Regions from separate parts of the Scandinavium lactucae genome, predicted to be linked through region 4. Evidence: predicted binding sites of a transcription regulator. Region 4 holds the regulator's gene; each other region holds the start of a gene.
The links. The regulator LexA, encoded in region 4, represses DNA repair genes until DNA is damaged. The targets are predictions, from matches to a motif close to TNCTGTATGTACATACAGNA.

Region 1 (7,378 bases), on a different contig from region 4:
CGAAATCACGCGTAAATATAAATGATCGAGGGTATCGACATCGGCGACGACGCGGTTGAGCAAATCGCCCTGACGAAAACGAGCCAACCCGGCCGGGGAGAGCGGCATTAGCTTGCTGAAGGTAAACACCCGCAGATGCTGGAGCACGCGGAACGTCGCGTCGTGGCTGACCAGACGTTCGAAATAGCGCCCGGCGGTACGGACGATGGCGGCACCCCGCACACCCGCGGCGGGCAGCATGTAGTTAAAGGTGTAAGCGCCAGCAAAACCGACGGCGGCAGACGCCGACAGGAACCAGCCCGACAGGGTAATCAGGCCGATACTCGCCAGCAGGGTGACAATCGCCAGGATAACGCCAAGGGACAACAGCCATTTGTGACGCTTATACAGCGCCAGGTAGGGGGCTAACACGCGCATTTAAATCTCCTCCTGACGGTGAGCGAGCAGGCGGGCAAAATGCCCCTGTGCCGTGGCAAGTTCAGCAAACTGACCCTGTTCAACGATCTGACCCTGATGCATCACCCATACCGCATCCCACTGAGTGAGATTTTCCAACTGATGAGTGACCATTAAGGTGGTCTGATTCGCGGAAGCCTCGGTCAGCGCCTGCATCACGCGCTGTTCACTGTGTGCATCGAGGCTGGCGGCAGGTTCATCCAGTAACAATAAGCGGCAAGGAGAGAGCAGGGCACGCGCCACGGCCACGCGCTGGGCCTGACCGACCGACAACCGACTGGCCTGATCGCCAACCGGGGTGTTAATGCCTTGTGGAAGCTGGCTGACAAACTCGTTGACCCATGCGCGCTCCAGGGCGTGATGAAGCTGTGCCTCGCTGGCCTGTGGATTGGCCAGTAGCACATTGTCACGCAGCGTATGCGCCGGGAGCTGCGGGTTTTGCCCCACCCAGCTTAACAGGCACCGCCATGTGTCGGGATCGAGGTCACTGAGCTCGATGCCGTTCACCTTCAACGAACCCTCATAAGGTAGAAAACCGGCCAGGGTATTGAGCAGCGAGCTCTTCCCCGAGCCACTCTGACCGACCAGCACTACGCGCTCCCCGGCGGCAAGACTAAAGCTCATCGGTCCGGCGAGGACCTTACCTTCTGGCGACGTAATGATCAGGTCTTGCGCCTCCAGACTGACTGACAGGCTGTCATCCGGCTTGATACTGCCACGCTGCGGCTGAGCCAGAGGTGCTTCAAGAAAAGTCTTCAGGCTGTCGGCGGCACCCACGGCCTGCGCCTTAGCGTGATAAAACGTGCCGAGATCGCGTAGCGGCTGGAAAAATTCCGGGGCCAGGATCAGCGCCAGAAAACCCGAGAACAGCGTCACGCCGGTGCCGTAGCTGCCGAAATTCAGCTGCCCAAGGTAGGAAAAGCCGAAGTACACCGCGACGACTGCAATTGACAGTGAGGTGAAAAATTCCAGAACGCCGGAAGAGAGAAACGCAAGTCGCAGAACTTCCATCGTACGCTGGCGAAAATTCTCGGAGGCCCGACGAATATTGTCCGTTTCCGCGGCACCTCGACCAAAAATACGCAAGGTATCCATGCCCCGCAGCCGGTCGAGGAAGTGACCGCTCAGACGTGCCAGGGCAAGAAAGTTACGACGGTTCGCGTCGGCAGCCCCCATGCCGACCAGTGCCATAAACATCGGGATCAGCGGGGCGGTGCACAGCAGAATTAACGCCGCGGTCCAGTTAGACGGGAAGATAGCCAGCACGATAAGCAACGGAACCGATGCGGCCAATGCCATCTGTGGCAGATAGCGGGCATAGTAGTCGTGCATATCGTCGATTTGTTCAAGGATGAGCGTCGCCCAACTTCCGGCAGGCTTGCCCTGGATCCAGGCAGGCCCGGCCTGTTGCAATCGGTCGAGCACGATTTTGCGAATTTCGTAGCGAATATGTTGCCCGGCATGAAAACCGACACGCTCTCGCAGCCACACCACCCAGGCACGCAAAATAAACACCAACACCAGCACCACAAATGGCATCAGCAGCGCTTCCCGGGGAATGTTCTCCATGATCATATGGTGGAGAATTCGGGCCAGAATATACGCCTGGGCGATAATCAGCACTCCGCTGACCGCCCCGAGCAGACGGGAAAGCATCAGCCAGCGACGGGATATAACGCTTTGCTGTTTTAACCAGCGGGTAAGCTCTTGTTGACGGGTTTTATTCATGGCGTGCTTAGCAGGTGTCTTATTAGGAATCATTAGGCACGGCAATGTTACAACGAGGAAAAAATAAAGGCGACTTATCGTCGCCTTCTTTACCTTTGTTACTGACTTGTAAAGATTATTTTGCCTGATCGGCCAGACCGTCAAGATAACGCTCGGCGTCCAGTGCGGCCATGCAGCCGGTGCCCGCTGAGGTGATTGCCTGACGGTAAATGTGGTCCATAACGTCACCAGCCGCGAACACGCCAGGGATGCTGGTTTGGGTCGCGTTGCCGTGGATGCCGGACTGCACTTTGATGTAGCCGTTTTCCAGTTCCAGTTGGCCATCGAAAATGGCGGTGTTTGGACTGTGGCCGATAGCCACGAACAGACCCGCCACTTCCAGTGATTCCACGTTGTCGCTGTTCTGAGTATCGCGCAGACGTAAACCGCTGACGCCCATCTGGTCGCCGGTCACTTCTTCCAGGGTGCGATGGGTGTGCAGCACGATGTTACCGCTTTCGACTTTATCCATCAGACGCTTGATCAGGATTTTTTCCGCACGGAAGGTGTCACGACGATGAATCAAGTGTACTTCAGAGGCGATGTTGGCCAGATAAAGCGCTTCTTCAACCGCCGTGTTGCCGCCGCCGATCACCGCGACTTTCTGGTTGCGGTAGAAGAAACCGTCGCAGGTGGCACAGGCAGACACACCGCGGCCTTTGAACGCCTCTTCTGAAGGCAGGCCCAGATAACGGGCGGAAGCACCGGTGGCGATAATCAGCGCATCACAGGTGTATTCGCCGCTGTCGCCGGTCAGGCGGAACGGACGGTTCTGTAAATCGACCTTGTTAATGTGGTCGAACAGGATTTCGGTTTCAAATTTCACCGCGTGCTCATGCATACGTTCCATTAGCAGCGGACCGGTCAGATCGCTCGGGTCACCTGGCCAGTTTTCCACTTCCGTGGTGGTGGTCAACTGACCGCCTTTTTCCATGCCGGTAATCAGTACCGGTTGCAGGTTAGCGCGTGCAGCATAGACCGCAGCGGTATAGCCCGCTGGTCCAGAACCAAGAATAAGCAGTTTACTGTGTTTGGCCGTGCCCATGAGATCCCCATAAATGTTGGCAGACAATGGGCGGGATTGTAGGGAATTTGCGGAGGTAATAAAAGAGTGCAGAAATTTTGTTAACGATACGTGTAATAGATTGCGTCAATGAATTGGTGTTTTTATCAACGACTGTGATAACTCATTCTACTGCGAACCGGGGGATTATAAGGAGATAACATGATGATCAACCCGGGGTGATAATGAATAACTGGCATGTTGTACTAAAAATCGATGTTTTGCTTTGACAATCCCCTGTGCTTTTGCGAAAACATTGATGGGAGAAAAAAGCAGTGTTTGTCGTGTGGTGAATTTTCATGCACGCAAATGCCATTTTTAACCGGGTCAGCATTATCGACGCATGGCGTGGACAGACGCCATACGAGATAACGATGACTGCCATCAGGCAACGGCTTCTCAACACGTACCCTTGGGTTATGCATTACATCTGGTGACAGATTTGTAGCGCAGGCGACGGGCACAGGCTCTGAACAGTGAAGTGCACAGGGTCAAGACAGGAGTAGGGAAGGAATACAGAGAGACAATAATAATGGTAGATAGCAAGAAGCGCCCAGGCAAAGATCTCGACCGCATCGATCGCAACATTTTGAACGAATTGCAAAAGGATGGGCGAATTTCCAACGTTGAGCTTTCTAAACGAGTGGGACTTTCTCCGACGCCTTGCCTTGAGCGTGTTCGTCGGCTGGAAAGACAAGGGTTTATTCAGGGATACACCGCGCTGCTGAACCCGCATTATCTGGATGCATCGCTGCTGGTCTTTGTTGAGATAACTCTGAATCGTGGTGCCCCGGATGTGTTTGAGCAATTTAACTCCGCTGTGCAAAAACTTGAAGAAATTCAAGAGTGTCACTTGGTTTCCGGTGATTTCGACTACCTGTTGAAAACCCGCGTACCGGACATGTCAGCGTACCGTAAGTTGTTAGGTGAAACCCTGCTGCGCCTGCCAGGCGTGAATGACACCCGTACCTACGTGGTTATGGAAGAGGTTAAGCAGAGTAATCGTCTGGTAATTAAGACGCGCTAACACGGAACAGGTGCAAAATCAGCGTAAGTTGATTACACTCCTGGTAATCCATACAGCAACAGTGCCGGGGAGACCCGGCGCTGTTGTCCGTTTTAGCATCAAGGACCTGGAGAGCCTTTCTTGAGCCAGGAATACACTGAAGAAAAAGAAGTTACCATTAACAGATTAAGCAGCGGGCGCCGACTCCTGGAAGCGTTCCTGATCCTCTGTTCTCTTTTTGCCATCTGGCTGATGGCAGCATTGCTTAGTTTCAATCCTTCCGATCCCAGTTGGTCACAAACCGCCTGGCATGAACCGATCCATAATCTTGGCGGAATGCCAGGGGCCTGGCTCGCGGATACGCTGTTCTTCATTTTCGGCATCATGGCTTATACCCTGCCGGTGATGATTATCGGCGCATGCTGGTTTGCTTACCGGCATCAGGCCAGTGACGAATACGTCGATTATTTTGCCGTTGCGCTGCGCCTGATTGGCGTGCTGGCGATGATCCTCACTATGTGCGGACTTGCCGCAATCAACGCGGATGATATCTGGTACTTCGCTTCCGGCGGGGTGATCGGTAGCCTGCTGAGCACGGCGTTACAGCCGATGCTGCACAGCAGCGGTGGCACCCTGGCGCTGTTGTGCATCTGGGCCGCTGGCCTGACGCTGTTCACCGGTTGGTCCTGGGTGAGTATCGCGGAGAAAATTGGCAATTGGATCCTCAATATTCTGACCTTCGCCAGCAATCGAACGCGTCGCGACGACACCTGGATTGATGAAGAAGAGTTTGAAGACGACGAAGATGAGTATGTCACCGAACCGCGTAAAGAAGGGCGTCGCGCCCGCATTCTTCGCGGCGCACTGGCTCGTCGGCAGCGTATTGCTGATAAGTTCAGCAACCCGATGGGACGCAAAACCGATGCGGCGCTGTTCTCGGGTCGTCGAATGGATGAACCCGAAAGTGATGTGCATTATAGCGCTCGCGGTCAGGCCGCCGATGCGGATGATGTGTTGTTCTCTGGCAATACTGCGGTTCATTCACCGGCGTGGGATGATAACGACCCGCTGATGAACGGCCATTCTATTGCGGCCCCGGTTGCTGCCGCAGCCGCCGCAACTGCATCACTCCAGACCTGGGCTGAAACTGCCGCGCCGGCGATGGTCGCGCCCGTCGTGACGGATGTTGCTACTGGCGCAGGCTCGGGGGCGGTATCGGGTGCCGAAATGGCACCGCAAAGCGTTGAATGGCAGCCTGTCCCGACCCCGCATACCCCTGAGCCCGTCATTGCGCCGTCGCCGGACAATTGGCCGCCGCAAGCTCCAGTGTCTCAACCTGAATACGTTCAACCGGAAGCCTTCCGTCAACCCCCTTCCATTGAAGAACTGTGGCCGGAACCGGAACAGCCGCAATATGCGCCGCCGGAGCAGCACTGGCAGCCAGAACCTGAGTATCACGCTCAACCTGCGTATGTCCCGCCTGTGGAACAGACGCCGCCGCCGATGCCGGACGTGGTTCCGGAAGAAGAAATTAAACCGCAGCGTCCACCACTTTATTACTTCGAAGAAGTGGAAGAGAAGCGGGCGCGTGAGCGTGAGCAGCTTGCCGCGTGGTATCAGCCAACGCCTGAACCGGCAACCGTGATACCGACCACGCCAATGCCTACCATGCCTATACCCTCTGCCCCGGTGATTGATCCGATGGCAGCCGTTGCACCTGTGGCCGCCAGCGTTCATCAGGCAACAGCGGCGGCCAGCGCGGCAACCGCTGCGGCGTCTGCAGCACAGATGTTCAGCCCGGCGGAGGCCCCGCGTCCCCAGATCAAAGAGGGCATCGGCCCGCAGCTGCCGCGTCCGAATCGGGTGCGCGTTCCAACCCGTCGTGAGCTGGCGTCGGCTTCGTTTGGCATTAAGTTGCCTTCTCAGCGCATGGCAGAAGAGCGCGAGCGTGAAGAGGGGCTTAATCAGCATTACACCGATGAGCTGATGGGCGATGAAGAAGCCGATGAGATGCATCAGGACGCGTTGGCTCGGCAGTTTGCCGCTACGCAGCAGCAGCGCTACGGCGAACAGTATGAGGAACCGTCGCAGGAAGACGAAGATAATGCGGCGGAAGCCGAGCTGGCTCGCCAGTTTGCGGCGACGCAGCAGCAGCGTTATTCCAGCGAACAGCCGCAAGGGGCGAGTCCTTTCTCACCGGCGGATTATGAATTCTCGCCGATGAAAACCCTGGTTGATGAGTCACCAAGAGCGCCGTTGTTTACCCCAAGCGCGATGCCGGAACAGCCGCAGCAGGTTTACCAGCAGCCGCAACCGGTGGCACCGCAGCAGCAGGCCTATCAGCAACCACAGCAGGTTGCTCAGCCTCAGCAGACGTATCAGCCACAGGCTTATCAACAACCACACCTGCAACAACCGCCCGCGCCACAGCCGCAGGAAAGTCTCATTCACCCGCTGCTGATGCGTAACGGAGACGACCGTCCGCTGCAAAAACCGACTACGCCGCTGCCATCGTTGGATCTGTTGACCCAGCCGCCGAGCGAAGTTGAGCCGGTTGATACCTTTGCCCTTGAGCAGACTGCCCGCCTGGTAGAAACGCGTCTGGCTGATTTCCGCATTAAAGCGGACGTGGTGAACTATTCCCCAGGCCCGGTGATCACCCGTTTTGAGCTGAATCTGGCTCCCGGCGTTAAGGCCGCGCGCATTTCGAACCTGTCTCGTGACCTGGCTCGTTCCCTGTCCACGGTTGCGGTGCGTGTGGTTGAAGTTATCCCAGGCAAGCCGTATGTGGGCCTGGAATTGCCGAACAAAAAACGTCAGACCGTTTACCTGCGTGAAGTGCTGGACTGCGCCAAGTTCCGTGAAAGCCCGTCCCCGCTGACCATCGTGTTGGGTAAAGACATTGCCGGTGAACCGGTGATTGCCGACCTGGCGAAAATGCCTCACCTGCTGGTGGCTGGTACTACTGGTTCCGGTAAGTCGGTGGGCGTCAACGCCATGATCCTGAGCATGCTCTATAAAGCGACGCCGGAAGACGTGCGCTTCATTATGATCGACCCGAAAATGCTGGAGCTGTCGGTATACGA
Region 2 (7,378 bases), on a different contig from region 4:
CGGAAACAGTGCCGCGAGGAAAACGATGCTCTTCGGATTGGTCAGGTTGACGAACACCGCGCGTTTGAACAGATGTCCGCGCGTCTGGGTTTTCGCTACCGCGTTCAGGTCGATAGCCCCTGCGGCGCGCCATTGCTGAATGCCAAGCCAGATAAGATACGCTGCACCTGCCCATTTCAGGACTTCAAACGCCAGCAACGAGCGGGAAAACAGCGTTCCTAACCCCACACCCACCAGCACGATATGGATCCCCAGCCCGGTTTGCAGCCCGGCAATCGACGCCGCCGCCCCGCGATAGCCGTGGTTAATGGCGGTGGTCATGGTGTTGATGGCCCCGGAACCGGGGGAGAGGCTGAGAATAATGGACGTCAGCAGATACGCGAACCACCACTCAAAGGTCATGAGAAACTCCCTGCTAGCTTATTTTTATGCCACAATATCCTATTGCGCGGGCATTGTAAGGCGTGCATTTCAAAATACTGTCTTCCGCGGATAGCAGGAGTGAAAAGCCGATGTTTCGGCAGAAAATGGACTGGGAAACAAGAGAAAACGCGTTTGCCGCATTCACGTTAGGGCCGTTAAGTAATTTCTGGCGACAGCGCGAAGAAGCAGAATTCAGAGGCGTGGATAATGTTCCGGTACGCTTTGTCCGCTTTCGCGCCAAAAAACACGATCGGGTGATTGTGGTCTGTCCGGGTCGCATTGAAAGCTACGTGAAGTACGCGGAGCTGGCGTATGACCTGTTCTACAGCGGTTTCGACGTGTTAATTATCGATCACCGTGGCCAGGGCTTCTCCGGGCGGATGCTCGACGATAGCCATCGTGGGCACGTGGACAACTTCAGTGATTACGTCGATGACCTGACCGCCTTCTGGCAGCAGGAAGTCGCCCCGGGCCCGTGGCGCAAACGCTACATTCTCGGCCACTCGATGGGCGGGGCTATCGCCACGCTGTTTTTACAGCATCATCCGAATCAATGCGATGCGATGGCGCTTTGTGCGCCAATGTTCGGTATCATCATGCGGCTGCCCGACTGGATGGTGCGGCACATTCTCGATTTCGCTGAGGGCCATCAGCGGATCAGAGAAAGTTACGCCATGGGCACCGGGCGCTGGCACGCGCTGCCGTTCAGTCTCAATATCCTGACCCACAGCCGGGAACGCTATCGGCGAAACCTGGGCTTTTATGCCGACAATCCCTATATTCGCGTCGGGGGGCCAACCTATCATTGGGTGCGGGAAGGGGTGTTGGCCGGGGAACAGATTCTGGCAGGCGTGGCGAATGATGACACCCCGACGCTGCTGATTCAGGCCGAAGAAGAACGGGTCGTGGATAACCGTATGCACGACCGGTATTGTGAACGCCGCGCTGCGGCGGGCAAGCCTTGTGAAGGCGGCCGTCCGCTGGTTATTCAGGGCGCTTTCCATGAGATCCTTTTCGAAAAGGACGATATGCGCTCAGTCGCGCTCCATAACATCGTCGCGTTTTTTAACCGACATGATTAATCCGGCACCATGCCGAACTTACCAGAGGTTTAATCCGTTTATGTACCAGGTTGTTGCGTCTGATTTAGATGGTACGCTGCTCAATCCCGACCATCGTCTCTCCCCCTACACCAAAGAAACGCTGACCCTGCTGACCGGGAAAGGGGTGAACTTCGTGTTTGCCACGGGTCGCCACCATATCGACGTGGGGCAAATCCGCGATGGTCTGGGCATCAAGGCCTTCATGATCACCTCCAACGGCGCGCGGGTGCACGACACCGACGGCAACCTGGTGTTTGCGCATAACCTCGATACCGATATTGCATCTGACCTGTTCGGCGTGATGCATAACAACGCCGATATCGTCACCAACGTTTATCGCAACGACGAGTGGTTCATGAACCGCCATCGCCCGGAAGAGATGCGTTTCTTCAAGGAAGCGATTTTCAACTATGCGCTGTATGAGCCGGGTCTGCTTGAGCCGGAAGGCGTCAGCAAAGTGTTCTTCACCTCTCCAGACCACGAAGCACTGCTGCCGTTAGAACAGGCGATCAACGCGCGTTGGGGCGACAGGGTAAACGTGAGTTTCTCGACCCTGACCTGTCTGGAAGTGATGGCGGGCGGCGTGTCGAAAGGCCATGCCCTGGAAGCGGTCGCGAAGATGATGGGTTACGGCCTGGCAGACTGCATCGCCTTTGGCGACGGCATGAACGACGCCGAAATGCTCTCTATGGCGGGCAAAGGCTGCATTATGGAAAACGCGCATCAGCGCCTGAAAGATTTGCATCCTGAACTGGAAGTGATCGGCAGCAACACTGACGACGCCGTTCCGCACTATCTGCGCCGACTTTACCTCAATCAGCCATAACGCAGCGCGCATCACACCAGTCAATAAAAGCCCTGCTTGGCAGGGCTTTACTGTATAACCACCCCTGTGCGTATTTCACCCCATGTGAGGCCAGCCACGCGGCCTGCGCCTGCGTTTCCACCCCTTCCGCCAGCGGCTCCAGCGACAGTGATTGTGCCAGGGTGATAATCTGCGGCAGCAGACTTTTGCCCGGCAGCGGGTCGATCAGCGTTTTATCAATTTTGAGCATATCGAAGGTCAGCGCCTGAAGATAATTCAGGTTGGCGTAGCCGGTGCCAAAATCGTCCAGATAAATGGCGTGTCCTGCCTGGCGATAGCGTTCAACCATCGGGGCGATGGCCTGAGGATCGATCCGGCTGCTCTCGGTCATTTCGAGGCTGATTTGCTGCGGGCGAACACCAGCATGGCGGCACAGCTGCGCCAGATGAGTCAGTAAAACCTCGGACTGAAAATCGTCAGGTTCGACGTTAATCGACACGTACTGTCCGGGGTGTTGGCACAGCCAGGCACCGAGATCGTGAAAAACCTGCTCGACCACCCACATCGTCATGCTGCTCAATAGCTGGGTTTCGCGGGCGAAGGGGATAAAACTGTCTGGCGAGAGCAGCTTGCCATCCGGCTGAGGCCAGCGGATCAGCGCTTCGGCTCCGGCCACCGTCCCGTTTGCCAGCCACACGATCGGCTGATACCACATTTCCAGCTGCCGGGTGTGAATCGCGTGCTTCAGCCGCGCCCGGGAGGCGTTCAACTGGTGAAGAAAAGCGGGAATAAACGTATCGTCGGTCACAGGATCCATCCTGAAAAAATACCTGATGGGGATGCGAATCAGTATTCCCGTATTCAGATTATTTAACTATCAGTAATGGCCTAAATAGCGGTCGGAAAACGCTGGCGCACAATGCGACTGTTCTTTATTTGTCCAGTTGTCAACCCAATACTCCGCTACAATGCCCGCAACCTTTCCTGAGAGAGTTTCATCGTGGCGTTATTGATTATCACCACCGTTCTGTGGGCGTTTTCCTTTAGCCTGATCGGCGAATACCTGGCCGGAAGCGTCGACAGCTATTTTTCCGTGCTAATGCGCGTGGGCCTCGCGGCGTTGGTTTTCCTGCCGTTCCTGCGGGCGCGGGCGCAGTCTGTGAAAGTTCCGCTGATGTACATGCTGGTGGGCGCGATGCAGCTGGGCATCATGTATCTGCTGGCGTTTCGGGCGTATCTGTACCTGACGGTCTCCGAATTCCTGCTGTTCACGGTGCTGACGCCGCTGTATATCACCCTGATTTATGACCTGATGAGTCAGCGTCGGCTGCGCTGGGGATATCTACTGAGCGCAATGCTGGCGGTGGTGGGCGCGGCGATCATTCGTTACGACCACGTCAGCCCGCACTTCTGGACTGGGCTGCTGCTGGTGCAGCTGTCCAATATCAGCTTTGCGCTCGGTATGGTGGGGTATAAGCGCTTAATGGAAATCCACCCGATGCCGCAGCATAACGCCTTCGCATGGTTTTATATGGGGGCGTTTGTGGTCGCGGTGGTGGCGTGGTTCCTGCTCGGTAATCCGAATAAGCTGCCGACAACGACGTTGCAGTGGGGCATTTTGGTGTGGCTGGGCGTGGTGGCCTCGGGCCTGGGCTACTTCATGTGGAACTACGGTGCCACCCAGGTGGATGCCGGTACGCTGGGGATCATGAATAACATGCATGTGCCCGCCGGGCTGCTGGTGAACCTGGCTATCTGGCAACAGCAGCCGCACTGGCCGAGCTTTATTATAGGTGCGTTGGTGATTGTGGCTTCGCTATGGGTCCATCGCCATTGGGTCGCTCCGCGCTCCGCACAAACGGTAGATGATCGCAGGCGTGATTCCGCGCTGAACGAATAAACGCTTCCGTCACCGGCTGACGTTGCTCGCCATCGCGCACCGCGGCGTACAGTCGGCTCCACAGGCCATCCCCCAGGGTTTTGGTGACCACCAGACCCTGGCGTTCAAAACTCTCCACCACCCAATGCGGAAGGGCGGCAATGCCCATCTTCGCCGCCACCATCTGAATCAACAGCAGGGTATTATCCACGCTTTTCAGCGACGGGCTGACGCCTGCCGGTTGCAGGAAATGCCGCCAGATATCCAGCCGTTGGCGCTGCACCGGGTAAATCAGCAACGATTCGCTGGCGATATCTTCCGGCGTAATGCGCGCTTTCGCCGCCAGCGGATGCTCCGGGGCCATCACCAGACGCACTTCATAATCGAACATCGGCGAATAGTGCAGACCGCTGCGCGGCAGAATGTCGGAGGTCAGGACGATGTCCAGCTCGTCCTGCTGTAACGCGGGCTGGGGGTCAAAAGTCACGCCGGATTTAAAGTCCATCTCCACCTGCGGCCAGCCCGCGCGGAAATTCTCCAGCGCCGGGGTCAGCCACTGAATACAGCTATGGCATTCGATAGCGATGCGAAGCCGGGTTTGCTGCGGCTCGTTGCAGGCCTGCAATGCGCGGCTAATCTGCGGCAGCACCTGGCTTGCCAGCTGTAAGAGGATTTCGCCCTGCGGGGTAAAGCGCAGCGGCTGGCTCTTGCGCACAAACAGACGGAAGCCAAGACGCTGCTCCAGATCGCTGAACTGGTGAGAAAGCGCAGACTGCGTCTGGTGCAGCATTGCCGCTGCCGCTGCGAGCGACCCGCTGTTCCGCAACGCCTGCAGCGTTTTCAGGTGTTTAATCTCGATCATGAAAGTCCTTCACTTCGGCATGAATATTTTGCGCTTGAGGATTATACAGTACCCGTCAATTATGGATGTGTAAACATCCAGACGTCCAAATTCGTCGTCTTTCAGGCCATAGCGGCGTTGGCTGCCCTCGCACAACCCAGTCACTTACTTGAGTAAGCTCCTGGGGATGAGCTCACTTGCCGCCTTGCTCTGACCTGAAATCCATAGAATTAATAAAAGAGGATCGGCCATGACAATCAAGAACCACACCCTTGGATTCCCTCGCGTTGGTCTACGCCGCGAACTGAAAAAAGCACAAGAGAGTTACTGGGCGGGCAACAGCAGCCGTGAAGACCTGCTGGCGACCGGTCGTGAACTGCGCGCTCGCCACTGGCAGCAGCAGCAGGACGCTGGCGTGGATCTCCTGCCGGTGGGCGATTTCGCCTGGTACGACCATGTTCTGACCACCAGCCTGCTGCTGGGCAACGTGCCGGCTCGTCATCAGAACAAAGACGGCTCAGTCGATATCGACACGCTGTTCCGCATTGGTCGTGGCCGTGCGCCAACCGGCGAACCGGCGGCAGCGGCAGAAATGACCAAATGGTTTAACACCAACTATCACTATATGGTGCCGGAATTCACCCAAGGTCAGGAATTCAAACTGACCTGGACCCAGTTGTTGGATGAGGTCGATGAAGCGCTGGCCCTGGGCCACAACGTGAAACCTGTCCTGCTCGGGCCGGTAACTTATCTGTGGCTGGGTAAAGTGAAAGGTGAGCAGTTTGACCGCCTCAGCTTGCTGAACGACATTCTGCCGGTGTACCAGCAGGTGCTGGCAGAGCTGGCAAAACGTGGCGTCGAGTGGGTACAAATCGACGAACCCATTCTGGTCCTCGAGCTGCCGCGCCCGTGGCGCGACGCTTTCCAGCCTGCCTATGAGGCGCTGCAAGGCCAGGTTAAGCTGCTGCTGACCACCTATTTCGAAGGCGTTACCCCGAACCTCGACATCATCACCGCGCTGCCGGTACAGGGTCTGCACGTCGATCTGGTACACGGTAAAGATGAGGTGGCGGAACTGCACCAGCGTCTGCCTGCCGACTGGCTGCTGTCTGCGGGTCTGATCAATGGTCGTAACGTCTGGCGTGCCGATCTGACCGAGAAATATGCGCAGATCAAAGAGATCGTCGGCAAACGTGCGCTGTGGGTGGCCTCTTCCTGCTCCCTGCTGCACAGTCCGATCGACCTGAGCGTGGAAACACGCCTCGATGCGGAAGTGAAAAGCTGGTTCGCCTTTGCCCTGCAAAAATGCCAGGAGCTGGCGCTACTGCGTGATGCTCTGAACAGCGGTGACACCGCGGCCATCACCGAATGGAGTGCGCCAATTCAGGCCCGTCGTCACTCTTCCCGCGTCCATAATGCGGCCGTCGAAAAACGTCTGGCGGCGATTACCGCCCAGGACAGCCAGCGTAACCGCCCGTATGCCGAACGTGCTGAAGCCCAGCGCGCACGCTTCAACCTGCCTGCCTGGCCGACCACCACCATCGGTTCCTTCCCGCAGACCACCGAGATCCGCGGCCTGCGCCTCGACTTCAAAAAAGGCGCGCTGGATGCGACCCACTACCGCACCGGCATCGCGGAACATATCAAACAGGCGATCGTTGAGCAGGAACGCCTGGGCCTGGACGTGCTGGTCCACGGTGAAGCTGAGCGTAACGACATGGTGGAATATTTCGGTGAGCATCTGGATGGGTTCGTCTTCACCCAGAACGGCTGGGTGCAGAGCTACGGTTCCCGCTGCGTGAAGCCGCCAGTGGTGATTGGTGACATTAGCCGCCCGGAAGCGATCACCGTGGAGTGGGCGAAGTATGCCCAGTCGCTGACCGACAAACCGGTGAAAGGGATGCTGACTGGCCCGGTGACCATTCTTTGCTGGTCATTCCCGCGTGAAGACGTGACCCGTGAAACCATCGCCAAGCAGATTGCGCTGGCGCTGCGTGACGAAGTGGCGGACCTGGAAGCGGCGGGCATTGGCATCATCCAGATTGATGAACCGGCGCTGCGTGAAGGTCTGCCGTTGCGTAGACGCGACTGGGAAGCCTATCTGGCGTGGGGCGTGGAAGCCTTCCGCATTAACGCCGCAGTGGCGAAAGACGAAACGCAGATCCACACCCACATGTGTTACTGCGAGTTCAACGACATCATGGATTCTATTGCCGCGCTGGATGCAGACGTGATCACCATCGAGACCTCACGTTCCGACATGGAGCTGCTGGAGTCGTTTGAGGAGTTCGAATACCCGAACGAAATCGGCCCGGGCGTGTATGACA
Region 3 (7,378 bases), on a different contig from region 4:
CCAAACTTTCGTTCCTGCCGTTTGGTAACGAAGCCGTACACGTAGATGAGCTGAATCCGGACGACAAAAGTGGTCTGATGAACACCGGCGGCACAGTGCTGAACATCCTGTGGTTCGTGCTGTTCGGCTGGTGGCTGTGTCTGACGCACATCGTCGCAGGCATTGCGCAGTGTCTCACCATTATCGGTATTCCAGTGGGAATAGCGAACTTCAAAATCGCCGCAATCGCTCTGTGGCCGGTGGGCCGCCGCGTGGTCTCTGTCGAAACGGCCCGCGCCGCGCGCGAAGCCAATGCGCGTCGCCGTTTTCAGTAATCGGGGCTGATTGCCAAATGTTAAGCCCAATATTGCGTCGCTATACCTGGAACAGCGCCTGGCTGTATAACGCCAGAATCTTCATCGCTCTGTGCGGGACCGCCGCCCTGCCGTGGTGGCTGGGTGACGTCAAACTGACCATCCCTTTGACACTTGGTGTGGTGGCCGCCGCGCTGGCGGACCTCGATGACAGACTGGCCGGACGCCTGCGCAATCTGCTGATTACGCTGGTGTGCTTTTTCATCGCTTCGGCGTCGGTAGAACTGTTATTTCCCTGGCCATGGGCATTCGCGCTGGGCCTGACGCTGTCCACCAGCGGATTTATTCTGCTGGGCAGCCTGGGTCAGCGTTACGCCACTATCGCGTTTGGCGCACTGCTGATTGCCATCTACACCATGCTCGGTGTATCGCTGTATGAACACTGGTATCAGCAGCCGTTGCTGCTGCTCGCGGGTGCCATTTGGTACAACCTGCTGACCTTAACCGGGCATCTGATTTTCCCGATTCGTCCATTGCAGGATAATCTCGCCCGCAGCTTTGAACAGCTGGCCTATTATCTGGAACTCAAATCCCGTCTATTCGATCCGGATATCGAAAATGAAGCTCAGGCCCCGCTGGTTGAACTGGCGATGGCTAACGGACAGCTGGTCGCGACGCTTAACCAAACCAAAGCATCGTTGTTGACACGTCTGCGTGGAGATCGCGGCCAGCGGGGGACGCGTCGTACCCTGCACTACTATTTTGCCGCGCAAGATATCCACGAACGCGCCAGTTCCTCGCATGTACAATACCAGTCGCTGCGCGATACTTTCCGCTACAGCGACGTAATGTTCCGTTTCCAGCGCCTGCTTTCGATGCAGTCTCAGGCGTGCCAGCAGCTCTCCAGCTCCATTCTTTTACGCACGCCGTATCAACACGACTCTCGTTTTGAGCGCGTTTTTGCGCATCTGGATGCCGCCCTCGATCGTGTGAGCGCCAGCGGGGCAGATAAAGAACAGATGAAAGCGCTGGGCTTTTTGCTGAACAACCTGCGCGCTATCGACGCCCAGCTGGCAACCATTGAGTCTGAACAGCAAATGGCGATGCCGCAAAGTGAAACCGAGACGCAGCTGGCCGACGATCGCTTGCACGGATTCAGTGATGTCTGGTTGCGATTGAAGCGTAATTTTTCGCCAGACTCCGCTCTTTTCCGCCATGCGGTGAGAATGTCGTTGGTCCTGTGCGCGGGCTATGCCTTTATTCAGTTTACCGGGATGCATCACGGATACTGGATTTTGCTCACCAGCCTGTTCGTGTGCCAGCCGAACTATAACGCGACGCGCCACCGTCTGGCGCTGCGCGTTATCGGCACCTTAATTGGGGTGGCCATCGGGCTACCGGTAATTTTACTGGTGCCGTCTGTGGAAGGACAGTTGTTACTGATTGTGCTGACCGGCGTGCTGTTTTTCGCGTTCCGCAATGTGCAGTATGCCCATGCCACGATGTTTATTACCCTGCTGGTGCTACTGTGCTTCAACCTGTTAGGCGAAGGGTTTGAGGTTGCCCTGCCGCGCGTTATCGACACGCTGATAGGCTGTGCCATCGCCTGGGCCGCGGTCAGCTTTATCTGGCCCGACTGGAAATTCCGTAATTTGCCGACCGTGATGGCGAGAGCGGTCGACGCGAACTGCCGCTATCTGGATGCGATTCTGGAGCAGTATCATCAGGGCCGTGATAATCGTCTGGCATACCGCATTGCCCGTCGCGATGCGCATAACCGTGATGCAGAACTGGCGTCGGTGGTTTCTAATATGTCGACCGAGCCTCGGATAACCGCTGACATGCGTGAAACGGCTTTCCGGCTACTGTGTCTGAATCACACCTTTACCAGTTATATTTCGGCGCTCGGCGCTCACCGGGAAAAGTTAACCAATCCCGATATCCTCGCCCTGCTTGATGATGCGGTGTGCTATGTCGATGACGCATTCCACCACACGCCCTCAGATGAGCAGCGTGTGCAAAGTGCGTTAGCGGGATTAATGGAACGGATCCGCCATCTTGAACCCGGGTCTGATATCAAAGCACCGCTGGTCCTGCAGCAGATTGGATTGATGGTGAGTCTGTTACCTGAGTTTTGCCGCCTACAGCAGCAGGTTACTCCTCAGTCGGTCTGACTTTCCTTTTCGCCGTCATCATCTCTGCCCACGCCTGGAGATGCTGACGGCGCTGCATTGGAATGATAGCCGCATGTATCCCTTGAATCGCCCCTTCCAGTGCAAATAACACACTGATGCTGAGATCTTTGCGAATACCGCGAAGACGAGTCCAGACCGCCACCGCCCCTAATCGACGCAGCGTAACCTCATCATGAATTCCCGCCTCAAACAGCAGGAGTTCAAGCTGAAAAGTGATGTTGGGCAAGTTGCGTAATCGATGTGAATCACAGCGCAAATTCTTTTCGTTTTGCGCCCCCCTTAATGACAGCGCTGACAAGCGCAATAAAAGCGGCTGGTTGTGCCAAAGCGTTTCATCCACCCAGTAATAGTTCAATGAGATTGGTCGCCCACGCTTAGCTAAGGTCAATAATCGAGGCGGCGTTGTGGCGTGATAGGCCGCACTTTGCTCGCAAACCCTAAGGTAAAGGTCGCCATGCGCCACCATGGCAAACACGGTGTCATCGATTGAGAGGCTGTATCCGCCAAATAATGCGCGGTGATGAATCGTTCCTAATGAGGACAAACATTCCTCACATTGATAGATCCGTTTATATGATAGTTTTCCCATGATTATATCCTGTAATCATGCAGTTAGATGAAAGAGTTCTGGTAACGGATCCGTTAGAAATGACCATAAGGAACTTCATTTGCCGGGGCAAGAGGTTCTTTACGAAGGGGACAAATTCTGTGCAATTTTGCGAGGCGCTTTCAGAAAATGAGGTTGATCTTTAAACCCACCGGGTATACTGTATATTCATACAGTAACCCACAGGGCGGGATTCACCATGTACACTTCAGGTTATGCAAATCGCAAAGCAATGGTTTCTGCAACCGCAGTCAACCAACCCCAGCAGAGTGCCACTGGGCTTATTAGCGAAGTGCTTTATCGTGAGGATCAGCCGATGATGACTCAACTGCTGCTGCTTCCTCTTTTGCAGCAACTGGGCCAGCAAGACCGCTGGCAGCTGTGGCTCACCCCGCAGCAAAAGTTGAGCCGCCAGTGGGTTCAGGCCTCTGGTCTTCCACTGTCAAAAGTGATGCAGGCGAGTCAGATGTTGCCAGGTACTACACTTGATTCAATGATTCGTGCACTGCGTACCGGAAACTATAGCGTGGTCATTGGCTGGATTGCTGAAGAATTGAGCGAAGAAGATCAACACCGGCTCGCTAATGCGGCCGAAGAAGGTCACGCCATGGGGTTCATTATGCGTCCCGTTCGAACCACTTCTCAGCCATCGAGACAGTTTCCTGGGCTAAAAATTCACTCGAATTTGTATCATTAAGTAAATTTAGGATTTTTCCTGGTATTTTTTTTGCGCGATCGATAAGCCATGATTATGTACGGGTTATTTTAGGAAAGTGCTTGTGTGGTGCGGTTCTCAGCATTTTGTTCGGAACAAAAATTCAACATAAATGTTAAATAATGTGTATACAACTCTTTTTTTTTCATATGCCTGACGGACTTCACACTTGTAAGTTTCCAAGTACGTTGTAGACTTTACATCGCCAGGGGTGATCGGCTTAAGCCACAGATTATGGCGTACTTATAGTTAGGTCCCGCCCCCGGTGAAGGATTTAACCGTGAACTTCTACATGGATATTCATGGCGATTTTTGGATGATAACGAGGCGCAAAAAATGAAAAAGACAGCTATCGCGATTGCAGTGGCACTGGCTGGCTTCGCTACCGTAGCGCAGGCCGCACCGAAAGATAACACCTGGTATGCTGGTGGTAAGCTGGGCTGGTCTCAGTTCCACGATACCGGTTGGTATGACAGCTCCCTGAACAACAACGGTCCAACCCACGAAAGTCAGCTTGGCGCTGGTGCTTTCGGTGGTTACCAGGTAAACCCGTATGTTGGTTTCGAAATGGGTTATGACTGGCTGGGCCGTATGCCTTATAAAGGCGACCAGGTTAACGGTGCATTCAAAGCTCAGGGCGTTCAGCTGACTGCTAAACTGGGTTACCCGGTAACCGACGATCTGGACGTTTACACCCGTCTGGGCGGCATGGTATGGCGCGCTGACTCCAGCAACAACGTTGCTGGTGACAACCACGACACTGGTGTTTCCCCAGTATTCGCTGGTGGCGTTGAGTGGGCAATGACCCGTGATATCGCTACCCGTCTGGAATACCAGTGGGTTAACAACATCGGCGACGCTGGCACTGTAGGTGTTCGTCCAGACAACGGCATGCTGAGCGTAGGTGTTTCTTACCGTTTCGGTCAGAACGACGTTGCTCCAGTTGTAGCTCCGGCTCCAGCTCCAGCTCCAGAAGTACAGACCAAGCACTTCACTCTGAAGTCTGACGTTCTGTTCAACTTCAACAAAGCGACTCTGAAACCAGAAGGTCAGCAGGCACTGGATCAGCTGTACTCCCAGCTGAGCAACCTGGATCCTAAAGACGGTTCCGTAGTGGTTCTGGGCTTCACCGACCGTATCGGTTCTGACGCTTATAACCAGAAACTGTCTGAGCAGCGTGCACAGTCTGTTGTCGATTACCTCGTATCTAAAGGTATTCCGTCTAACAAGATCTCCCCACGTGGTATGGGTGAATCCAACCCAGTTACAGGCAACACCTGTGACAACGTGAAAGCTCGCGCTGCACTGATCGATTGCCTGGCACCAGATCGTCGCGTAGAGATCGAAGTTAAAGGCAGCAAAGACGTTGTAACTCAGCCACAGGCTTAAGTTATCGTCTAATAAAAAACCCCGCGATGCGGGGTTTTTTTTGTCCTGCGAATCTGAAATAGATAAGCCTGCAGCTACAATTTACCTGAATTATTCCCTGTTACTCTTTCCCTAACATCGCCTGCAAGTCCTGCTTCAGCGTGCTCATCTTAGTAGCATACTTCTCTTTGTTTTCCGCATCTTCAATCAGCTGCACGATTGTTTCTGACAGCGTTTTACCCCGACGTTGTGCCAGGACTGCCAGCCGTTGCCAGACAATAAATTCCAGGTCGATAGATTTCTTGCGAGTATGCTGATGCTCAGCGTTGAAATGCCGCTTGCGCCGCGCCCGAATCGTCTGTTTGAGACGATTGAACAACCCGGGGTTCATGTGTTGCTCAATCCAGTCGTTAACCTGTACAGGTTCGTTTTCGAGCGTCAACAAGGTATCTACCGCGTCCTGTGCCGCGCTGGCCTCAATGTAGCGGGTGATGAGCTCACCTTCCCGGTGCTTTTTCACCAGGTACTTCCATTTCCAGCCGCTTTCAAGGTTTTCCAGTTGTTGATATTTCATTGCGATCTCAATGTGACCGTGTAACTCATTTCAGGATAACAGGTTTTTGCTGATGTGCTGAGAAGAAATCACCCTTGCCTCACAAGGCTCACGCCATCACAAAAGTAGCCTACTAATCCCCGTGTGCTGACTGACGCCTTGAGGTATAATCACCCGCTTTACATCTGACTAAAAAACAGCGACTTTGACGATTACAAAACTTTCACGGCGCGATTTAGCCCCTGACCTTGAAGCTTATCAGACGCTGTTCGCCCAGCCTGATTTAGCCACTGAAACCGATTCCTTACCCAGCGAACTGCAGGCTCGTCTGCACTACGCGCTGGATCAATTCCTTTATCCTCAGGCTATCTCTGACATTCTGCTTGTTAAAGCCCCAGAGGAGCCGGAATACCTGCAACTGCTAGCGGATGCGACGCGCGAATTGCGAACTATCCCGTCAGCGCTGTGTGGCGTTCGCTACACGGTGAAGGGTAGCACTGTCAGTCTGACCCCCGCCTCTACGCCAGAAGACAACTTCGCAAGTCAGGGCCCGGTAATTCAGGCTGATTGGGTTGAAGCCGAGCAATTGTTCGGCTGCGTCCGCCAATTCAATGGCGAAATTACGCTCCAGCCGGGTCTGGTACATCAGGCTAACGGCGGCGTGTTGATCCTGTCACTGCGCAGCCTGCTCTCGCAGCCACTGCTGTGGATGCGTCTGAAAAATATCGTTTCCCGCCAGCGCTTTGACTGGCTGACCTTTGATGACGCCCGTCCCCTGCCGGTCACCATCCCCTCCATGCCGTTGTCGCTGAAGGTGATGCTGGTCGGTGAACGCGAATCTCTGGCGGATTTCCAGGAGATGGAACCGGAACTGTGCGAAAAAGCCCTCTACAGTGAATATGAGGATAATCTGCAGATAGTCGATGAAGACGCGCAGAAACTCTGGTGCCAGTGGGTGTGGCATATCGCTCGTGGCCTGAATTTACCAGGCCCCGATACTGATGCGTGGCCGCTGTTGATTCAGGAAGGCGCTCGCTACACCGGCGACCAGCAGGCATTGCCGCTGTGTCCGCTGTGGATTGGTCGCCAGCTGCGTGAAGCGGCGGCCTTCTGTGAAGGTGAACGCTTTAACGCAGAGCAATTGGCGACGATGCTTAATCAGCGTCAGTGGCGTGAAGGCTACCTTGCCGAGCGTATGCAGGACGAGATTCTGCTTGAGCAGATCCTGATTGAAACCGAAGGCGAACAGATTGGGCAGATCAACGCTCTGTCAGTGGTTGAGTTCCCGGGTCATCCACGTGCCTTTGGTGAGCCTTCACGTATCAGCTGTGTAGTGCATATTGGTGATGGCGAGTTCACTGATATTGAGCGGAAAGCGGAACTCGGCGGCAACATCCATGCCAAAGGCATGATGATCATGCAGGCGTTTCTGATGTCAGAGCTCGGGCTGGATCAACAAATCCCCTTCTCTGCATCATTGACGTTCGAACAATCCTACAGTGAAGTGGACGGGGACAGCGCATCAATGGCTGAACTCTGTGCGCTCATCAGTGCGCTGTCGAACGTGCCGGTCAATCAGAGCCTGGCGATTACCGGTTCCGTTGATCAGTTCGGTCGTGCGCAGCCGGTCGGTGGCCTCAATGAAAA
Region 4 (7,378 bases):
GAATTATGGAGAGGAGTCTGACGCAAAATAAGCTCCAGGCTTATAGCCGTCTGATGCGTATTGATAAGCCGATAGGCTCGCTGCTGCTGCTCTGGCCGACGCTGTGGGCGCTGTGGGTAGCCATGCCTGGCGTACCGCCGCTGTGGATCCTCGCGGTGTTCGTGGCGGGGGTGTGGATGATGCGTGCCGCGGGCTGCGTGGTGAACGACTACGCCGACCGTAAAATTGATGGTCACGTCAAACGCACCGCCCATCGCCCGTTACCGAGCGGCGATATCAGCGAGAAAGAGGCGCGCATCCTGTTTGTGGTGCTGGTGGTGCTCTCGTTCCTGCTGGTACTGACGCTCAACACCATGACTATTCTGCTGTCGGTGGCCGGTCTGGCGCTGGCGTGGGTGTATCCGTTTATGAAACGCTACACCCATCTGCCACAGGTGGTGCTGGGCGCGGCGTTTGGCTGGTCTATCCCGATGGCCTATGCCGCGGTCAGTGAATCGTTACCGCTGAGCTGCTGGCTGATGTTCCTGGCGAATATCTGCTGGACGGTGGCCTACGATACCGAATATGCGATGGTTGACCGGGATGACGATTTAAAGATTGGCGTCAAATCTACCGCGATTCTGTTTGGCAAACACGACAAGCTGATCATCGGGATTTTGCAGGTCTTATCGCTAGGATTGATGGTGGCGGTCGGCTGGCTGAGCCATCTTAACTGGGAATTCTACTGGTCGATTTTCATCGCCGGGGCGCTGTTTATTTATCAGCAGAAGCTGATTAAAAACCGCGATCGTGATGCCTGCTTTAAAGCGTTTATGAACAACAACTACGTGGGGCTGGTGTTGTTTATCGGTCTGGCGATGAGTTATATGCTTTAACCTCTTCCCGGCGGCGCAAGGCTTGCCGGGCAAAAACAAAAAAGCCGGAGCAACTCACATTGCTCCGGCTTTTTTACGCGCTAAGGTCACGCGTCCTGATTGGCGCTCTCGACGGTCAGACGCACATCGGACGCAATCAGCTCAGCCAGCATCTGATACACCTTCAGCGTTTCCGCCGGTTCGGCATCGCCGGTATCACTGATGTAACCTTCGTCACGCAGGGTCAGCACCAGGGTACTGAACACCGCTTTATCGAAGAACTCCGGCGCGTTGATGCCATGCAGCACTGACAGACGTTGTGCCACGGTGCGGCTCTCTTTCTCCAGCGTACTGCGGTTGATGGACGGATTCGCACTCAGCAGCCAGAAGGTAATGGCGTAGCGTTGCAGCGTTTCACGGGCTCCAGCAGCCAGCAGTTGCAGGGTACGGGAGTGCGACGGGTTGACGCTAACGTCGTCATTCTCAACCGTGATCAGCGCCTGACGCTGCATTTCGGCCAGCAGCAGGTCGATAACGCCCGCCAGCTCGTCTTTTTCCCAGCGCAGGAACAGCTCGGCTTTCAGCATCGGGTACAGCACTTCCACATGTCGCACCATCTCCGCGCGGGAGATTTTGCGATGCTGGGTCACAATCGCGGCCAGCAGCGACGGGATCATCAGCATGTGGGTAATGTTGTTGCGATAGTAGGTCATCAACACCGCCTGCTCGCGCGGCAGGATGATGATATCGCCGATGGTGTCTTTCTCGACTTCGAACTTGTTCATCTGCAACGCATGATCGATAAGCTCGCTGGCGGTGGCAGACGGTACGGTGGAATCCGAGGAGTACGGCACGTTGCGCATCAGCTGTAGATAGCATTCGAGCTGCTCGGTTAACTGCTCGCGGGTCAGCGAGCGCTGACGCGAGGCCAGCAGCGCGGTCACACACAGGTTCATGGCGTTGGCCGCCCCGGCGTTGTTAATGCGCACCATCAGGTCTTCGGCGATGTTGTTCACCGTTGGCGTCAGCCAGGCCGGACGAATGGATTCAATCGGGTCGATGGACTCCCGCCACTCCGGCACGTGCTGGTTGAGATAGGTCATCAGCGGCATCGGTTCGCCAAAGTTGACGTAGCCCTGACCGAGATTACGCAGTTTGCTCAGGCCGCGCAGCATCTGCGGCAGACTCTCTTTCTCTTTGGTCGCCCCACGCAGCTCTTTGGCGTAGGTGCCCACTTCCATCACGTGCTCGTAGCCGATGTAAATAGGCACGAGAGTGATTGGACGGGTGCCGCCACGCAGCATCGCCTGAATGGTCATCGACAAGGTGCCGGTTTTCGGATCCAGCAGACGACCGGTACGGGAACGCCCGCCTTCCACGAAGTATTCAACGGAATAGCCGCGGCTGAACAGCTCGCCTAAGTATTCGCGGAATACGGTGGAATACAGCTTGTTACCTTTGAAGGTACGACGAATAAAGAACGCGCCCAGGCGGCGGAAAATCGGGCCCGCGGGCCAGAAATTCAGGTTGATGCCTGCGGCGATATGCGGCGGCACCAGCCCCTGGTGATAAAGCACGTAAGAGAGCAGCATATAGTCCATGTGGCTGCGGTGGCAGGGCACATAGACAATCTCATGGCCGTCGTGCGCCAGCTGACGCACGCGCTCGGCGTTATTGACGTTGATCCCCTGGTACAAACGGTTCCAGGTGAAGCCGAGTACGCGGTCGGTGAGACGAATCATCTCGTAAGAGAAGTTGGCGGCAATCTCTTCCATCAGCGCAATGGCGTTCTGCTGTGCTTTTTCATGGGAGATTTTCTTGCTGCGCGCTTCGTCTTCTACCGCACGGGCAATCGCTTTGGATGCCAGCAGCTTATTGAACAAGTCCTGACGGGCAGGCAGACGCGGGCCGACGGCAGCCAGACGCTGACGGGCAAAATGGGTACGCGCCACGCGGGCCAGCTTCTGAGCGATAATTTTATCGGTGCCGTGCTCGGTGGCCATGCGGCGCAGCGACACGGACGGCGAGAAACGCACGAAGCTGTCGCGACCAAGCCAGGTCACGGCGAAGAATTTCTGGAAGCCGTTCATCATGCGCAGAGGCGGATTGGCTTCGCCTTTTTCACGGCCCGGTGAGCGACCAAACATCACCGACACTGGAACCATTTGCACATCGAGTTCTGGATTGCTGCGATGCAAATCCAGATAATGATGGAAGAGCTTGATAGACTCTTCTTTCGGCGTGTAATACGTAAACGCGCGCGGCCCGCCGTGAATGAACACGTAGCGCGGCAGCACGGTGCCGTCGATCTCCAGCGGTTCCAGCGGATCCGGGAGGTCATGCGCCAGACATTGGGCGCGTAACGTCAGCAGGTCTGCTTTCGAGTTATACGGCAGAACATACATAATTGGGCGTGAGGTATCGAGTCCCAGTTCCTCGGCAGGATTTGCCGGGATAGACTTGCTTTTTACCAGCACGCTTAATGGTAAATTCAGTAATTTATAGTAAATTCGTGGCCAGCCAGACATAAACGATGTAAAGCCTCTGGTTAATCATGCAAATGCGCCGCAAGGATAACAGAAAGTACACAGAATATCTGTTCTACCACGCGCGGCGCACACCGACATTGACGCTAATAATGCAAAAGGTTCTTTTGATGGCAAATGATACCACCGGGTTCACCCGAATCTTCAAAGCGGCAGGCTATTCCTGGAAGGGTTTCCGCGCCGCATGGCAAAACGAAGCGGCCTTTCGCCAGGAGGGAACCGCCGCCATTATCGCCGTCATCATCGCCTGTTGGTTAGACGTGGATGCGATCACTCGGGTGCTACTGATTGGCTCGGTCCTGTTGGTGATGATAGTGGAAATTCTCAACAGCGCGATCGAAGCCGTGGTCGATCGCATCGGCACAGAACGTCACGAGCTGTCCGGGCGAGCGAAAGACATGGGCTCCGCCGCGGTGCTGCTGTCGATTATGGTCGCTGTCTTCACCTGGGTGTCGCTGCTGTGGACGCATTTTCGCTAACGCTCGCATAATTACGCAAACGTCTGGTTTTTTGTGCGTTTTGCGGTTCCAAAATCGCCATTAGCTGTATATACTCACAGCATAACTGTATATACACCCAGGGGGCGGAATGAAAGCGTTAACGACCAGGCAGCAAGAGGTGTTCGATCTTATTCGGGATCACATCAGCCAAACCGGCATGCCGCCAACGCGTGCGGAAATCGCGCAGCGCTTGGGGTTCCGTTCCCCGAACGCGGCTGAAGAGCATCTGAAAGCGCTGGCACGTAAAGGCGTCATCGAGATTGTTTCCGGCGCATCCCGCGGTATTCGTCTGCTGATTGAAGAAGAATCAGGCATTCCGCTGATTGGCCGCGTCGCAGCGGGTGAACCCCTGCTGGCACAGCAACATATCGAAGCACATTACCAGGTCGATCCGGCGATGTTTAAGCCGAGCGCCGATTTCCTGCTGCGCGTCAGCGGTATGTCGATGCGTGATATCGGTATTCTTGACGGCGATCTGCTGGCGGTGCATAAAACCCAGGACGTGCGTAACGGCCAGGTGGTTGTCGCCCGTATTGATGACGAAGTGACCGTGAAACGCCTGAAAAAGCAGGGCAGCACCGTTGAACTGCTGCCGGAAAACAGCGAGTTTTCCCCGATTGTGGTCGATCTGCGCCAGCAGAACTTCTCCATCGAAGGGCTGGCGGTTGGCGTTATCCGCAATGGCGAATGGCAGTAACCGTCTCGTCAGGCCGGAATTAAGTATTTTCAGTGGCACCGTTCTGGTGCCATTTTGTTATCTTTTTTACCTCATTCACTCGTACAGGTTTTCTCATGTCGCTCTTCAGCGCTGCGGACAAGGCATTGTGGCGTCTTGCGCTACCCATGATTTTCTCCAACATCACCGTGCCACTGCTTGGCCTGGTGGACACGGCGGTTATCGGCCATCTCGATAGCCCGGTGTATCTCGGCGGCGTAGCGGTCGGCTCAATGGCGACCAGCTTCCTGTTTATGCTGCTGCTGTTCCTGCGGATGAGCACTACCGGCCTGACCGCGCAAGCCTTCGGCGCAAAAGACCCCGTTCGCCTCGCCAGAGCGCTGGTGCAGCCGTTGCTTCTGGCGATTGGCGCTGGAGCAGCCATCGTGCTGCTGCGCACCCCGTTGATTGACCTGGCGCTGCATATTGTTGGCGGCAGCGAGGCGGTACTCGAACAGGCCCGCCGCTTCCTCGAGATTCGCTGGCTGAGCGCGCCTGCATCGCTGGCTAACCTGGTGCTGCTGGGCTGGCTGCTTGGGGTTCAATATGCGCGGGCCCCGGTAATTTTGCTGGTGGTCGGCAATGTGCTGAACATCGCGCTCGATTTATGGCTGGTGATGGGCCTGCACATGAACGTGCAGGGAGCCGCGCTGGCCACGGTCTGCGCCGAATACGTGACTTTTTTCATCGGCCTGCTGATGGTGCGTCGGGTGTTACACCTGCGCGGCATTTCGTGGGCGCTAATGAAAGATGCCTGGCGCGGTAATATTCGCCGCCTGTTGGCGCTCAACCGCGACATCATGCTGCGTTCGCTGCTGCTGCAGCTATGCTTTGGCGCGCTGACGGTATTAGGTGCCCGGCTTGGGAGTGACATCGTCGCGGTCAACGCGGTGCTGATGACCATGTTGACCTTTACCGCCTACGCGCTGGACGGCTTTGCCTACGCGGTGGAAGCCCACTCCGGGCAGGCGTATGGTGCGCGTGATGACAGCCAACTGTTGCAGGTCTGGAAAGCGGCGTGCCGTCAATCCGGCATTGTCGCCCTGGCGTTCGCGCTAATTTATGCGCTAGCGGGAGAACAGATTGTTGCCATGCTGACGTCCATCACTGAGCTGCGGGAACTGGCCGATCGCTACGTTATCTGGCAGGTGGTTCTGCCGGTGATCGGCGTGTGGTGTTATCTGCTCGACGGCATGTTTATTGGTGCCACGCGTGGGGCGGAGATGCGTAACAGCATGGCGGTGGCGGCGGCGGGTTTTGCCCTGACTCTGTTCACTGTGCCCGTTCTCGGCAATCACGGATTATGGTTGGCGCTGGCGGTATTCCTCGCCCTGCGCGGCCTGGCGCTGGCGTGGATTTGGCGGCGTCACGGGCAACACGGAACCTGGTTTTCGTAGCTGCTTCGTTTTTAGTCGATGGTTAAAGATTCTGAATAATCTTCAGCAGGCAAAATCCTTACCTATACTGATTACCACGTCCAGCAGAAAACAGTGTTTTACGGACGATGTTATTTCACTCTCTCCACCGAACTAAGAGGAATGGATCATGAATAAAGACGAAGTCGGCGGTAACTGGAAACAGCTCAAAGGTAAAGTGAAAGAGAAATGGGGTAAGCTGACCGATGATGACTTCACCGTCATTGAAGGTAAGCGCGACCAGCTGGTCGGGAAAATCCAGGAACGTTACGGCTATGAGAAAGATCAGGCCGAGAACGAAGTGAAAGACTGGGAAACCCGCAACGATTACCGCTGGTAAATAAATGCACTACCCGTGCGTACACGGATGTACAACCCTCAGGGCGGCTTAAAGGCCGCCCGATATTTTTCTGGCGCTTATTTCTGACCCGGTTTGCGTTTGATGAGGATCGTATGATCGTGACCGCAGCAGTCCTGTGTGCGGCAAGCTTCCACCTCGACACACCCTGAACACAGCCCATGGGCTTCAATCACGTTATGACGTAGCGCAAAGCCCATCCGCGCCGCCAATGCATGCATAATGTCTTCCACGCCGTCAGCCGCTTCTTCCTTCACCACGCCACAACGATCGCAGATAAACATCGCCGACGTATGCGAGGGTTTATCGAACAGATGGCACATCACATAGCTATTGGTGGACTCCACTTTATGCACAAATCCCTGCTCGAGTAAGAATTCCAGCGCCCGATACACGGTCGGCGGCTTGGCCTGCGGCTCGCTGACTTTCAGCAGGTCCAGCAGATCATAAGCGCTGATTGCGCCCGGTTGCAGCGTCATCAGGCGGAGCACTTCAAGGCGTTGGGGGGTCAGTCGCACGCCACGTTGAGCGCAAAGCCTTTCGGCCTGCACGAGCATGTCTTGTGGAGTGGAGTCGTCCATAGGTGCCTCGAATCGGGTGTAAAGTAAACGCCTACTTTACCATGTTTAGGCTCAAACGCCGATAACCTGCCGAGTGTGCTATACATGACCCAACGTACCCAGGAGGGACAAAATGAAAAGACCTGACTGTATTCGACACTGGCGCGAGCTGGAAGAACCCGATAATTCAACCTATCCCGACAGCAGCGAGCTGTTTTCCATCGGCGCACCGCTGGCGCGTAAGCTCGGGCTGATGCGCCTGGGTATTCATCACGAACGCCTGCCGCCGGGCCGCCGCACCTCGTATCCCCATGCCGAAAGCGATGAAGAAGAGTTTATCTATGTGGTGAGTGGTCGCCCTCAGGCGTGGATCAACGGCTACCTTTGGCAGCTTGAGCCGGGTGACAGCGTGGGTTTTCCATCGGGTACT

Region 1: a site for LexA is predicted at 4,352-4,371, ahead of SIK69_RS22295 (DNA translocase FtsK 4TM domain-containing protein). Genes of this name have one in related genera too.
Region 2: a site for LexA is predicted at 5,136-5,155, ahead of metR (HTH-type transcriptional regulator MetR). Genes of this name have one in related genera too.
Region 3: a site for LexA is predicted at 3,254-3,273, ahead of sulA (SOS-induced cell division inhibitor SulA). Genes of this name have one in related genera too.

The regions. Positions count from the first base shown of each region.
Region 1 covers NZ_JAWXRD010000040.1:943,671-951,048, reverse strand. Annotated here, with positions in the region: gene cydC (heme ABC transporter ATP-binding protein/permease CydC) at 1-417, opposite strand, end outside; gene cydD (heme ABC transporter permease/ATP-binding protein CydD) at 418-2,184, opposite strand; gene trxB (thioredoxin-disulfide reductase) at 2,300-3,268, opposite strand; gene lrp (leucine-responsive transcriptional regulator Lrp) at 3,819-4,313, shown strand; gene SIK69_RS22295 (DNA translocase FtsK 4TM domain-containing protein) at 4,434-7,378, shown strand, end outside.
Region 2 covers NZ_JAWXRD010000033.1:58,226-65,603, forward strand. Annotated here, with positions in the region: gene rhtB (homoserine/homoserine lactone efflux protein) at 1-402, opposite strand, end outside; gene pldB (lysophospholipase L2) at 513-1,505, shown strand; gene yigL (sugar/pyridoxal phosphate phosphatase YigL) at 1,546-2,352, shown strand; gene SIK69_RS14660 (EAL domain-containing protein) at 2,339-3,139, opposite strand; gene SIK69_RS14665 (carboxylate/amino acid/amine transporter) at 3,332-4,231, shown strand; gene metR (HTH-type transcriptional regulator MetR) at 4,119-5,072, opposite strand; gene metE (5-methyltetrahydropteroyltriglutamate--homocysteine S-methyltransferase) at 5,302-7,378, shown strand, end outside.
Region 3 covers NZ_JAWXRD010000040.1:833,615-840,992, forward strand. Annotated here, with positions in the region: gene SIK69_RS21785 (YccF domain-containing protein) at 1-314, shown strand, start outside; gene yccS (YccS family putative transporter) at 332-2,467, shown strand; gene SIK69_RS21795 (TfoX/Sxy family DNA transformation protein) at 2,448-3,077, opposite strand; gene sulA (SOS-induced cell division inhibitor SulA) at 3,295-3,792, shown strand; gene ompA (porin OmpA) at 4,147-5,199, shown strand; gene matP (macrodomain Ter protein MatP) at 5,300-5,752, opposite strand; gene SIK69_RS21815 (AAA family ATPase) at 5,937-7,378, shown strand, end outside.
Region 4 covers NZ_JAWXRD010000036.1:84,110-91,487, reverse strand. Annotated here, with positions in the region: gene ubiA (4-hydroxybenzoate octaprenyltransferase) at 6-875, shown strand; gene plsB (glycerol-3-phosphate 1-O-acyltransferase PlsB) at 962-3,382, opposite strand; gene SIK69_RS15880 (diacylglycerol kinase) at 3,511-3,879, shown strand; gene lexA (transcriptional repressor LexA) at 3,989-4,597, shown strand; gene dinF (MATE family efflux transporter DinF) at 4,693-6,012, shown strand; gene SIK69_RS15865 (CsbD family protein) at 6,161-6,370, shown strand; gene zur (zinc uptake transcriptional repressor Zur) at 6,448-6,969, opposite strand; gene SIK69_RS15855 (cupin domain-containing protein) at 7,082-7,378, shown strand, end outside.